3 regions of the Novosphingobium sp. PhB55 genome follow, and region 1 is predicted to be linked to each of the others. Evidence: riboswitches for the same ligand, from Rfam matches in the RefSeq annotation. Region 1 holds a riboswitch; each other region holds the start of a gene.

Region 1 (4,558 bases):
AGAAGTGATACCGGATAACCGTGCGGCAGAAGCGCTGCTATGAGCGCTTCTGCCGCACGGCCTTTACCAGGACCCAAACAAACGTCTCTACACAGAGCGTTTCATCGAGCCGAAAAGCTTCAGGGTACCCTTGTGCCGCGACCAAAGAAGAAGCCGAGAACCAGGATTACGGCCGCCACCAGCAGGAAGACCTTTGCGAGGCTGGCCGAGAGGCCCGCAACGCCGCCAAAACCCAGAAGCGCAGCGATCAATGCGACGACAGCAAAAATTATTGCCCAGCGAAACATGAGTGCTCTCCCTTAGACTAACTACACCAACGCTGCGCCGACATGTTCGGAGCAGCTCGTTCTTTAGAACTTTCAAGCTGTCCCGATGTTCCACGAAACCTTGGCAGTGATATCGCGCATGTAGATGTCCTTGTTGATCGGTCAGGAGACTGGCGAGAGTTCGGATCGTTGCCCGGCTCGACGCGCAGCCATTGCGGCAAGGAATGCGGCAAGGACCAGCAGAGCCGCGCTGACCTCGAAAGTGGCGCGCACGCCGGTGGCATCGAAGATGGCGCCGCCCATGGTCGCGCCGAGCGTGATGGCCAGTTGAATGACGGCGACCATCAATCCGCCGCCGGCCTCGGCATCATCGGGAAGCACCTGAGAGAGCCAGGTAAACCATCCTACCGGCGCCGGTGTGGCAATCAGGCCCCATGCCGCAAGCAGCAGGACGGTCGGCCAGAACGAGCCACCGAAGCTTGCCAATGCAAGGGCCACGCCAGCCATCAAGGCCGGTATGACCACGAGCACCCTGCGCAGGTTCATTGCGACGAGCGGCCCTATGGCGGCCGTTCCGGCAAGACCCGACAGGCCGATCAGCAGCAGGATGATCGATAGCCAGGATATGTCGACATGTGTGACGGTTTCGAGGAACGGGCGCAGGTAGGTGAAGAGGGCGAACTGCCCCATGAACAGGACAGCTACGGCGATCAGTCCGATGAAAATGCCGGGCTTGCTCAAAAGGGTGATGACGCTCGCTTGCCGCGATCCGTGCTGCGCAGGGAGCCTGGGGAGGCTGACTGCCTGCCATATCAGCGCCAGCGCCGCGAGCGGAACAAGACAGAAAAATGCGCCGCGCCAGCCCACGACAGAGCCGAGCAAACTGCCCATCGGCGCCGCCACGGCCGTCGCCAATGCACTGCCGCCCTGAAGCGTCGCGATGGCCCGTGGAAGAAACGCTCCATTCGAGATGCGCATGAGCACTGCCGTCGACATAGACCAGCAACCGCCGATTGCGATTCCGAGAACGGCCCGCCCGGCCAGCAGCACCGGATAGCTCGGGGCGAAGGCGACGATGGCGCCGGATACGATCATAAGCCCCGTCAACCACAGGATCACAAGCTTGCGATCGAGCTTGCGCGTGAGCGACGATATCGAAAGGCTGGTCAGAACAGCGAACAGACCGGACGCGGCAATGGCCTGTCCGGCCTGCCCTTCGCTGACGATCATGTCGCGCGCCATCGGGGTAAGGAGGCTGACCGGAAGAAACTCCGACGACACCAGCACGAATGCACACAGTGTCATTGCCAGAACTGCACTCCATGGTGCAGCGCCGGGCCCCGCGTCATCCGCGGTCGTGGTTATCGAAACATGCATGCTTTTACCTTGAATGCGCGGATCTGTTGCTGCGTGCCATGTCGATGCTCGGCAGCACGGCAGAGGCACCGCTCGCTGGGGCGCCTGATCAATTGGTGACGAAGCCCTGCTCCGCCATCCTGGTGGCATAGAGGTTCGCGCTCTGCTCCTTCACCGCGCCCATTGGATGGCCGACGACAAGGGCGCCGTGGCGGCGGCCTCGATCCAGATCGTCGGCCATGAAGAAATTGCCGGCGACGGTCATGCCGTATTGGTTTCTGAAGGTGACTTTCTCGATCGTGACGCGGTCACTCACGTAGAAATTATCTGTGCCGTTGGACATGTCTTGTGCCTCCGCGAATGGGATGGTGATGGGAAGGAAGCCAGGTGCAGCTGCGCCGGCAGAGAGTTGAAGAATGGAGCGCCGGGTGGTTCCTGAAGACGCCTAGGCCTGGTGCCAGACCTGGTGTCCGAACCGCTCATGTCTGGGCATGGGATGTCTCCATTGGGAAGCGAGCCCTTCGACCGTGAGCTTTGTCTTTGAGAAGGCCATTGGCTTCAGGCGCCATGCGCCTGGTAGGCAGCGCGCCAATTTGCGCATCGAGGCGGCGTAAGGCCGGTGGGCATGGCAACGAAAACGTCATGGCCACCATCTAGGCGCGGGCGCCATCATCCATTAGCCTGAAAGATGAACATGCAGCACTGAGTGAAATTCAATAATGCAACGTGAGACCATGTCTGAAGCGCTGCGCTATCGCGAGCAGTGAGTTGGAAACCCGTCGTTCGCCCAGACGATCATTCCCGAAAGCATCGCCGCCGACGGATACCGACATTCCAGGCAGCGTTATGCTATTGCGAATTGAGATCATCACAGATATCGCCAACCGCGCCTGGGCGCTTCAGCTCCCGGGCTGATCGCGTCGGTGCCTTGAAAAAGGCTTAAAAGGGAACACGGTGAAAGGGCTCTGCGCCTTTGAATCCGAGGCTGTCCCTGCAACTGTGAGCGGCGAGCGCGATGCACATGTGCGGACGGGAAATGCCCGAGCCGCCAGCCACTGGGCCGGACGCTAAATCCTGCGAGGCCTGGGAAGGCCGTGCATCAAGCTATGACCCGCAAGCCAGGAGACCTGCCGTCGCACCGGTCGCTCTTGCCTGACCCAGGGGATGGTCTTGGCACGGTCAGTTTTCTCCGTCTGAGCGACGAGAATGCGGCGGAGGCCGCATCGGTGTCGTGCGTCAGCCGCCTTTTGGGGTGTCCGGCCACCGCGCGCGCCGACCGTTCGCGCGGACGCCTCCTGCCCGGTGTTGCTCGACGCCCCGGGGGATTGCATTGAGACAGAGTACCAAGACCGCGCTGCTTTCAGGAAGCCTCGTACTATCGGCGGTTCCCACGATGGCGGTTGCTGCCGAGACCGAGCCCGCCGACAATACGATCGTCGTCACGGGCAAGACCGGGGCTTACAACGTAACCCGCTCCAGCAGCGCGACGCGCACGGACACGCCCTTACTCGAAGTGCCGCAGTCCGTGACCGTGCTGACGCGGCAGGTGGTCGACGATCTGCAAGCGAACCGTGTCGAGGACGTGCTAGCCTATGCCGGCGGCATCACGCGCGGCAACAACTTCGGGGGCACCGGTCTCACCGACTACAACTTGCGTGGTTTCACAACCTCGGAATACTTCCGCAACGGTTTTCCGATGAACCGCGGCTATCCGCCGGCACCGGACTCCATCGCCGTCGAGCGCGTGGAGGTGCTGCGTGGCCCCGCTGCCCTGCTGTATGGTCGCGGAGATCCGGGCGGCACGTTCAACATCGTTTCGCGCGTACCTGCCGACAGGATGGCCCAGACCGTCAGCGGCCGGATCGACAGCTTCGGCGGTTGGCGCGGAACGGTCGATGCCACCGGTCCCATCGATAGGGCAAGGACCGTGCGCTACCGCCTCGGCGCGGCCGTGGAAGGTGGCGACAGCTTCCGCGATCATGTCCAGTCCGACCGCATCGTGGTTGCGCCGGTCGTCGCCTGGGATGCCTCGCCGGACCTGACGTTCACTCTCAGCAGCGAGTTCGTGCAGGTGAAGACCCCGCTGGACCGCGGCAATCCCGCCTTCAGCAACCAGCTCGACATCGCCATTCCCGCTTCACGGTTCTTCGGCGAGCCGTCCGTCGGCCGGTGGCGCGTGCGCAATGGCCTTGGCAGCATCGTCGCGGGATACAAGCTGGCGCCCGACTGGAAGCTGCGGGCGGGCGCCCAGTATTACAATGGCGAGTTGGGCGGCCCCGGCATCCAGGCCTCCAGTCTGCGCGCAGATGGCCGCACCCTGGTGCGCACTTATAGCGAGCGTACCTTGCGGTGGCGCGATCTGGATGCACAGGTGAACCTGACCGGCCAGTTCGCCACCGGCAGCGTCGAGCACGAAGTGCTGCTGGGCGCCGAGTTCGAGGCCTTCCACTATACCGAGGTCATCCGCAATTCGAGCCCCACGCTGTCGCCCTTCACGCTGGACATCTTCGCGCCGGTCTATGGCTCCGCAATCCCGCGGCTGAACGGTACCTTCACCAGCATCCGCACCCAGACGCGCACATTCGCGGGCTACGCCCAGGACCAGGTGTCATTGCTACCCTGGCTGAAGCTGCTGGTCGGCGGACGACTGGAGCGATACGAGAGCGACAACCTGAATTTGCGCAGCGGGGTCACTTCTGCGTTCAAGCAGACGGTATTTACGCCGCGCCTTGGGACGGTCTTCGTGCTGGCCCCGCAAGTTTCGGTCTACGGCAGCTATGCCCGCTCCAACAAGCCCAATACCGCAGCGGACGTGAACGGCAATGTCATCGCGCCGGAACGCGGCACCAGCTACGAGGCCGGTGTGAAGCTGGAACTGCTGGACGGCAGGCTGAGCGCGACAGCGGCGCTGTTCCACACCACCAAGCAGAACGTCG
Region 2 (4,558 bases), on a different contig from region 1:
CCTCCTCCCACGCGGTATCGTTCCAGACCTGACCGGGCGGCAGTTGCAGCGGCGCCAGGCCCTGCAACTGCGCTGCCGGCTCCAGCCTCGGATAGTCCACGTAGATCATCACGAAGCCCGACAGGCACCAGAGGGTCATCAGCAGCCCGACGGAGACGCCGAGCCAGCGATGAAGGACGAGGACGGGGCGCGGCAGCAAGCTGCGGGGCAGCAGGCTACCGGGCGCCTTGGAAGGCTGGAGCGCGGTCACGGCGTCAGAAACTCAGGCCGTATTGCATCCGCAGCGTGCGCGGCACGCCCCGGTTGAAATAGAGGAAGCGGCTGTTGCTGCCATCGAGCACGCCCTGGTCGGTCGCGGCCGAAAGGTAGCCGCGCGTGGCATATTCCCGGTCGAGCAGGTTCTCGATATTGACGCCGAAGCGGTTCCGCCGCGCTGCCCCGTCGACGTAAAGGTAAGCGCCGACATCGAGCAGCGCGTAATTGCCGTAGTTCCGCCGCCCCGCGCCGGATGCGGTCGACCAGACATCGCCGATCCAGCTGGCGTTGATGCTCGCGCCGAAGGGCTGGTCTTCGGGCGCATAGGACAAGGCGGCCTTGGCATATTGCTTGGGGTTGCGGTCCAGCTGCGTCGATGCGCCCTTTTCGCGCACGCGGGCATATGTGTAGCTGGCCGAGATCCCCCAGCCGCCCGGCCAGCGCGCGTCGAGTTCCAGCTCCGCGCCTTGCGAGCGGACCTTGCCGTCGAGGTTGGCGTAAGTGCCGCCGGGGAAGGCGGGATCGTCGTAGACGCTGTCGATCATGTCCGTGATGCGGCGGTCGAAATAGGTCGCCTTCCACCCCAGCGAGGCCGCGCCCAGCGGCAGGATGCCGCCTGCAGAGAGGTTGAGCGAAAGGCTCTGCTCCGCCCTGAGGTTCGGATTGCCCACCTCGCAGCAAGGGTCGTTGCCGTAGAGCTGCGAGGCGTCGGGCAGCACGAAGGCGGTGCCGCCATTGGCTTCCAGATAGAGCGCCTCGGCAAAGTCGTAGCGGCCCGAGACGTTCCAGATCGTCTTGCGCGCGCCGTCCGTGCGATTGTAGCGCAGGCCCGCCGCCAGGCGGCCCTTCGACGAGATCTCGTCGGTGGTGCGAAGCTGCAGGATCCCGGCGTGGACCTGCTCGCTGGTCGGCGCGATCAGCAGCACGTCGTCCCGGCCGCTGAAGTTCTGGAAGTCGTAGCCCAGCAGGTATTCCAGGCCGGGGTGCAGATGCAGCTTCATCACCGCGCTGCCTCCCCAGTCGCGATAGCCCCAGAAGGTGCCGGCTGGGTAGATCACCTGGGGCTGATGGTCGGGCAGCGAATTGCGGATCTGGATGTAGGCGGTCTTCCAGTCGTGGAAATAGCCTTTCAGGAAGAACTGCACACTGTCGCTGCCGGTGTAGTCGAGCCGCAGGCTGGCCACTTCCTCGTTCCGGTCGTTGCGGCTCTCGCGAATGCGGGTGGGGGATAGGTTGTCGAGCTTCGCCTCGGTATGCTGGTACTGCGCGATGAGCGTGAGATCCGGCGCCAGCGCGTACTGGTACTTGAGCCCGGCCGACCACAAGTCGTAGCCGAGGTGCCGGTCGGTGAGGCTGGGCTGATAGGCGCTGTAGGGCAGGTAGCCTTCCGAGCGATTGTGCGAGGCATAGGCCACGAAGCGGTGGTCGCCCAGGGCGCCGCGCGCATAGCCGTCCAGGGTCGTGCCGCCCCAGCTGTCGACCGAGGCATTGACTTGGCCGCCCGGATCGTCGGAAAAGCTGCGCGTCACCACGTTGATCACTCCGGCCGAAGCCTGGGTGCCGTAGAACAGGCTCTCTCCGCCGCGCAGGACCTCGATCCGCTCGATCATGCTGGCGGGCAGAGTGTCGTTGGGCGAGGTGCTGCCGTACAGGCGGTTGTTGAGGCGGATGCCGTCCATCGTCCAGAGCACGTCCTGCGTGCGCGAACCCTGCAGCGAGACGTCTACGTAAGTGAACGGGCCATTGCGGCCGCGCACGTAGAGGCCGGGTACCTGGTCCAGCGCCTTGGTCACGTCCACCGCGCCGCTGTTGCGGATCTGCCGTTCATCGACGGTGACGACGTCGTTGCCGTAGCGGGAGAGTTCCTGCGGCAGCGTCTCTTCCAGGCTCTGCCCGGTGACGACGATCGAAGGGCCATCCGCCTCTGCGGCATCGGCTTCCCGGCCTTCGACGTTCCCGCCATCCGCGGCTCGGGCCTGCGCGGCGCAGGCGAGAGTCAGCGCCGCGGCAAGCGCCGCGTGCGAAACGGTTGCGATCTTCATTTCATTCCCCTGCCGGGCGCCAAGCGAGCTTTTGGCAAGGGTCTGCCGCTCCCGAACCCAGGCCCGCGAACGACCGGCGCACCGACCGGCCGGGCGCCCGGATTCGGGACGACCGCTCAGCGCACCGTGCGGCCCTTGCCGCTGGTTCGTCGCTCAGACGGAAAAATCACCGTGCCCCGGCCATCCCCTGGACCAAAGCAAGAGCGACCGTACGCTGGCAGGTCTCCTGGCTCACGGGTCATCGCTCGATGCACGGCCTTCCCAGGCCTCGCAGGATTTAGCGTCCGGCCCAGTGGCTGCGGCAGGGGGCATTGCCCCGCCGCGTGATGTGCATCGCGCTCACCGCTTACAGTTGCAGGGACAGCCTCGGATTCAAGAGGAAGCCTCTCTCACCGTGTTCCCTATTAAGCCTCTTTCGAGGCACCAGCGCGATCATTACCCGCCCTCCTTGCGGAAATGGCGGACGCGATGAGCTAGCCGGGGCGTGCGCCCTGTGCAAGCGGGATGTGTTCGTGTGGGCGAAGCCGGCCAGAGCGCGCCCGTTCCGGTTCACGTCCGTTCCGAGCGGAGTTATCGCGGCGGAGGAAACTCAGTCGTTCTTGTTGGGACGGCCGGAGCCGACGTCGTCGCGCGGCTTGCCCTTGGCGGTGCGCTGGGACTGCGCATTGGCGCCCGACAGCACCGGGCCGCAGGCGGCGGACTTGGCATCGCCCACGTCCACAAAGGCAAGCAGGCCCGCCACCGGCGTCGCCGCCACGGCCAGTCCAAGACCCACTCCGGCGCGGCCGAGCAATTGCGGGCTGATCACCTGGAGGGAGGGCTTGGCGAAGCGGCCGCCGATGCCGACAGGCGACTGCCCGGAAAACAGGCTGAACTTCTTGCCGTCCGCGCGGAAGCCCATGTCGAGCGCCTCGGTGTCGAAGCTGAAGCCGCCGCGCCCGGTGATGACGTTCTTCGACGTGTCGATCAGGATCGGGTCGGCCGCCGCCGTGCCGCCTCGCACCGTGAAGGCCACCAGACCGCAGTTGAGCTGGACGGGCTTCTTCAGCTTGCCCTCGAACATCTTGGAGGCGAACGTGCCGAGGTCCAGCTCGGCCAGCTGCACGTTGCGCGTCCAGAACGTGCCGCGGGGCATGATGAAGGCGATCCGGCCCGATGCCGAAGCAAGCGAATCGTGAATCGTGTCGCCGCGGCCTTCCAGCTTGATGCGACCGCCGATCGTGCCGGTCGTGCCTGATTCCACCACGCCGTATCCGGCCAGCAGACGGCCCATCGGCGTGGACTTGAGGCGAATATCGTAGCTTACGGCCGAGGGGCGCTGACGCGTGTCGAACACCAGATCCGAGGCGACATCGCCGCGCGCCATCGAGAATGTCAGCGGCGACAGGGCCAGTCGTCCCCGGTCGAGCGAGAGCTTCAGGGCGATGTTCTGCACCGGCACATTGCGTGAGCGGACCACGCCGACCTTCCAGTCCAGCCCGGCGTCGAAGCGCTGCATCGTCTCCACGGGCAGGGCGGCGTCCGGCAGGACGCGCTGGGCGCCCGCGCCGGTGGCGGCGGCTGCGGCCACGGCGCCTTTCGATGCCACGATGTCCGGGTTGTAGCCGATGAACGGCGCGGCATCGACGATGTCCAGCCGCCTGGTCGCCAGCACGGCATCCAGCCGCAGCCGCTCGGCATTGGTCACCGTCAGCTTGCCCGAAAGGTCGGACTGGCCGAACGTGCCGGTCATGCCGGTGAAGCGATAGGTCTCCCCGTCCTTCACCAGCTGCGCTTTCAGTGCGTAGCGGCGGGTCTGCGGAATGGCGACGTCGATGATGCCCAGCAGTTCGGACAAGTCGCGCCCGCGGGCGCGGACCTTGAGCGGCACGTCCTCGAAATCGGCGATGGAGGGGAGGGTGCCCGAGACGTCGACCTGGTTGTTCGCCGCCCAGGCCGTGAGTTCCAGCGCGTTGCTGCCGCGATTGACGGTGGCGTCGGGGGAGAGCAGCCGGGCGCTCACGCGGAACGGGGTGCTGCGCAAGGTGCCGTCGCCGCGCAGCGAGACCGCCTTGCCGATCCTGGCATCGGTGGAAGTGACGGGATCGACCACGAGATTGGCAAGCAGCGGCATCTGCGGGTCGAGATAGCGGACGCGGGTGTCCGATATGGTGGCGCGGTCGATCCGGGGGAACTCGAAGGGCTTGCCCCCGCCGCCGCTGCCGAAAGTCCAGCTGTTGCGGCCATGGGCCTTGTCCCATTCGAGGTCCACGGCGCCGCCC
Region 3 (4,558 bases), on a different contig from region 1:
GAGCGGAACCGACGGGCACAGCGCTCGCACCATCACCGGGCAGGAGACGTCCCGGGCGGCGGAAAAGCGGATTGCCATGGTAAAGCGAACCTCTTGTTGGAAACGCTCGGGGGCTTGGCGTCTCTCCCGGTATTATAGGATGAAGCCGCTAAGTCTTGGTGTGGGGCTATGGTTGCTGAAACCTTGCAGTCGTTCCCGTGCCGAATTGATGAAAGCGCCGGATCGCTAAAGGCGCCAACTTGCCGTCAGCGGGCCTGCTCCTGACGCGGCTGGGCGATCCACTTGCCCGAATTGGCATATTCCGGGCGCACGCCCTGGGTCTCGGGCAAGTTGCTGGCCTTGTAGAGCGACTCGCCCCCGCGTTCCCGCACGTCGCTGGCATAGACGGGCGCGCGCTCCGCACCCGTGGAAGGGGTGGCGGAGGGCATGGCGGGCGAAGGCGCAGCGGCCTGCCCGGGGCGGAGCGCCTCGGCGGTGCCGAAGCTGCGCTGCACGGCCAGCGGGTCCAGCGCGGCGGTGGCGAGGGCCGAGGCGGCGGACTCGTCGCGGCGATGCGGGGCGGCCAGCGGCTCGCCGCCGAAATAGGCGAAGCGGAACGCGGCAGGGCGGCCCGCGGCGCCGTTGAAGGCATAGAAGCGATGGGCGCCGATCGTGGTCAGATAGTGCAGGCTCGGGGCCCAGTAGGGATTGACCTGGATCGTGTGATAATGCGTCGCCAGCCCGATCGGCGTATAGACTTCGCCGGACAGCGCGGCGCGGGCGACGGATTCGGCACGCTGCCAGAAGAAGCGCTGCGGCGCGCGGGCCAGCGATCCGTCGCAGGCGAAGGAGAACTGGCAGCCGGTCGGCCGCTCCGAACCCTGATAGACGACGCCGCAGACGGTCTTGGGATAGGCCGGATGGGCCACGCGGTTGAGCACGACCTGGGCCACGGCGCGCTGGCCGCCGTCGGGCTCGCTGGCGGCTTCGTAATAGATCGCCGCCGTCAGGCACTGGAGCGCGCGGCTGCGGTCCACCCCGGAATTGTCGATCCGCAGGGCGCGGGCGACCGGGCCGGGGCCGCCGGTTCCGTCATCCGCGTCGGAATGGATGCCTTCGCCTATCTTGAGCACGGGCTGTTCGGCTTCGAGATAATAATAGGCAGAGCCGGGGAAGCTGGCGCCGGCCTGCTCGAACGGCATGGGCAGAACGGGGGCGCCGCCGGTTTCCGTCCCGGAGGCGGTGAGGCGGTCCCAGGCTTCGGCCGGGGCGAAGGAAGGCGCGGCGAAGGCAGGCAGGGCCACGGCGACGAGCGCGGCCGAGCCGAGCGTCCAGCGCCGCCGCCTGCGTTGCAGCCGCTTGCGTCCGCCGCGCACGAAATGGCCCTGGAAGTCGCGCGGGCGCGGCTCCCAGGTTTCGGTGCAGGCAGGAAGGGCGGCAGCGGTCACTCGGGTCCTTTCGGCGCATCGTCGGCCAGCGCGGATTTCGCGTTCCATCGGGTCATCGCGCATCTTGCGCCTAACCTGCTTTGCCGGGCGCGGCATCCCTGGAAATCGGCGCGTCCCGAAGCGGTACAGCGGGCAGCGATAGGCTGAATCGCTTAAGAGTTTGTTTGCGATCTTCCCCGGCGATACCGCCGCGCCGCCCTTTGCGCCGCTTGCCAATCCCCCCACTGCCCAGTATCGGCACTCGCGACGTCATGGGTGGCCCGGAGCCGGGCCCCGGGTTTCGTGAAAAGGAACCCTGGTGGGAATTTCGGCGCAAGTCCGAAGCTGCCCCCGCAACTGTAACCGGGGAGCGCCCCTGCCACGCTATGCCACTGGGTCACACCGGGAAGGCGGCAGGCGGCGCGAAGATCCGGGAGCCAGGAGACCTGCCTTTGACGGTCGTTCCGCAGCCGGGCGGGGTGTCCCGGCATGCAGCGAGCACGCGCATGAGGAAAAGCGCGCGTCTCCGCCATGGACGGCAAAGTCGTTCAGGTTGGAGGAATACGCGTGAAGTACCTGTTTCTGCTGGGGACGGCCCTTGCCGTCTCGACCCCCGCTTTCGCGGATGAAGCCGCAATCGATAGTATCGTCGTCACCGCGACGCGCACCGAAACCCCCACCAGCGAGATCGGCCAGTCCGTCTCGGTCATCACCCGCGAGGATATCGAGCGCACCCAGGCGGTCACCGCGACCGACATCCTGGCCCGCCTGCCGGGTGTGACTTTTGCCCAGTCGGGCGGTTTCGGCCAGCCGGCCAGCGTGTTCATCCGCGGCGCCGAGAACGCGCAGAGCCTCGTGCTGATCGACGGCGTGCGCATCAACGATCCCGGCGACGTGGGCGGCGGCTTCGACTTCGGCAGCCTGACCGTCGGCCAGTTCGACCGCATCGAAGTGGTGCGCGGATCGTCCGGCGTGCTCTGGGGCAGCCGCGCGATCGGCGGCGTCATCAACCTCATCACCGCGCGCCCGACCGAGCAGTGGACCGCGCGCGGCCAAGCCGAATACGGCTGGCGCGACCAGAAGCAGCTCGGCGCCTCGGCGGCGGGCAAGGTCGGTCCGGTGGGCCTGACGCTGGGCGGCAACTGGCTCAAGGGCGACGGCTACTCCGCTTTCGACGAGCGCCTCGGCGGCCAGGAGAAGGACGGCTTCGAGAGCAAGAGCGCCAACGCCCGCGCCGAAGTGGAGCTGGTGAGCGGTCTTACCGCCGATGCCGGGACGTACTGGACCAAGGCCAATTACGATTACGACAACACCGGCGCCGATGCCCTGAACGTGGGCATGAAGCGCGACACCGTGGGCTATGCCAACTTGCGCTACAAGGAGCTGGACGGCCGCCTCAGCGCGCGCCTGGGCTATGGCCTCACCGATACGCGCCGCATCTCGGACGATGCCGTCTTCGGTCCCTATACCACCAATGGCCGCGCCGACCGTTTCGAGGGTCAGGTCTCCTACACCCCCATCGACATGGCCAGCATTCTCGTCGGTGCCGAGACGGAGAAGCAGAAGTTCTCCGACAATTACGGCTCGAAGGATTCGACCTCGATCGACAGCTACTTCGGCATGCTGACCCTGCGCCCCGTCACCGGGCTGACGCTGAACGGCGGCCTGCGCTATGACGACAATTCGGACTTCGGCCACAAGACCACCTTCTCGGCCAACGGTGCCTGGGTGATCGGCGGCAGCGAGGAAGCGCCGATCCTGCGCGCCAGCTACGGAGAGGGCTTCAAGGCGCCGTCGCTCTACCAGCTCTATTCCAATTCCGGCTTCCGCGCGCTCGATCCCGAGACGTCGAAGTCGTGGGATGTCGGCGTGGAACAGCCCTTTGCGCAAGGCCACGGCACGTTCTCGGTCACTTACTTCGACCGCAAGACGAAGAACCTGATCGACTACGACCTGACCGCGTTCAACTACTACAACGTCGGCCGCGCGCGGGCGAAGGGCGTGGAACTGGGCATGCAGGTGAGCGACTGGGAAGGCTTCGACATGAGCCTTTCGGCCACTTACCTCGACGCTACCAACGAGGTGACCGGCACGCGTCTCGCTCGCCGTCCCAAGACGAACCTCTATGCCAGCCTGGACAAGCACTGGTCGGACGGCTTCCGCCTCGGTGCGGACCTGCGCGTGGGCGGCGGTCGCTATGACGACATCGCCAATACCTACTACCTCGGCGGCAATATCGTCGTCGGCCTGCGCGGCGCCTTCGACGTGACGCAGAACATCCAGGTCTACGGCCGTGTCGAGAACCTGTTCGACGAGCACTACGAAGTGGTGCGGACATATGGCACCCCGGGCCGCGCGGCTTATGCCGGGGTGCGGGTGAAGATGTGATCCTGTCGTCTGCCCTGACGACATCGGTTGGACGGGGCAGGCGCAAGGCCCGCCGGTTCCTTGTCGTGCTGGCTCTGGCCGGCTCGGCGGCGCTGGCGGGCTGCGGGGGCGGTGACACCACCGAGGCCGCCCCCGCGGTACCGGGCCACGGCGAAAGCGGGGCGGAGCGCCCCACCATCGTCTCGCTCAACCCCTGCACGGACGCCATCCTGGCCGAAGTGACGGATCCGGGGCAGTTGCTGGCGATCTCCAGCTATAGCCAGGATCCCGAGAGCAGTTCGATGCCGATCGCCCGCGCGCGCCGGTACCGGGCGATCTCGGGGACGGTGGAGGAAGTGGCGACGATCCATCCCAGGGTGGTCGTCGCCAGCGCGTTCCTCGACCCCGCGAGCGAGGCGGCATTCCGGCGCCTCGGCTACCGGCTGGTGAAGATGCCCATCGCGTCGGACCTGGGGGCCGCGCGCGAACAGGTCCGCACGCTGGCACGGCTGGCGGGTCATGCCGCGCTGGGCGAAAGGCTGGTGGCCCGCATCGACGCCGCCGTGCGCCGCGATGCGCCGCCGCCGGGCTCAGCGCTTCTTCCGGCAATAGTGTGGGAATCCGGTGGACTGGTGGCGGGCGACCAGACCCTGATCGTTGACATGATGAAGCACACCGGCTTTACGAATATTGCCGGCGCGCGGGGCCTTTCCCAGGCCGATTACCTGCCTCTGGAGCACGTGCTGGCGGACCCTCCGCGCGTGGTCTTCGCGGTGGGCGATCCG

Evidence for each region. A riboswitch is a leader RNA that binds a small molecule or an ion and turns the genes downstream of it on or off. The one in region 1 is predicted to bind cobalamin.
Region 2: another riboswitch for cobalamin. It lies ahead of EDF57_RS24775 (TonB-dependent receptor); the one in region 1 lies ahead of EDF57_RS21545 (TonB-dependent siderophore receptor).
Region 3: another riboswitch for cobalamin. It lies ahead of EDF57_RS16575 (TonB-dependent receptor); the one in region 1 lies ahead of EDF57_RS21545 (TonB-dependent siderophore receptor).

What each region holds. Positions count from the first base shown of each region.
Region 1 is NZ_SODQ01000009.1:29,381-33,938, reverse strand. It holds gene EDF57_RS21560 (DUF1328 domain-containing protein) at 120-287, opposite strand; gene EDF57_RS21555 (MFS transporter) at 429-1,571, opposite strand; gene EDF57_RS21550 (alpha/beta hydrolase) at 1,732-1,965, opposite strand; cobalamin riboswitch at 2,527-2,772, shown strand; gene EDF57_RS21545 (TonB-dependent siderophore receptor) at 3,016-4,558, shown strand, end outside.
Region 2 is NZ_SODQ01000016.1:13,534-18,091, forward strand. It holds gene EDF57_RS24770 (peptidase) at 1-250, opposite strand, end outside; gene EDF57_RS24775 (TonB-dependent receptor) at 255-2,297, opposite strand; cobalamin riboswitch at 2,496-2,740, opposite strand; gene EDF57_RS24780 (AsmA family protein) at 2,887-4,558, opposite strand, start outside.
Region 3 is NZ_SODQ01000006.1:267,581-272,138, reverse strand. It holds gene EDF57_RS16585 (hypothetical protein) at 1-78, opposite strand, end outside; gene EDF57_RS16580 (cell wall hydrolase) at 246-1,427, opposite strand; cobalamin riboswitch at 1,699-1,875, shown strand; gene EDF57_RS16575 (TonB-dependent receptor) at 1,974-3,794, shown strand; gene EDF57_RS16570 (ABC transporter substrate-binding protein) at 3,791-4,558, shown strand, end outside.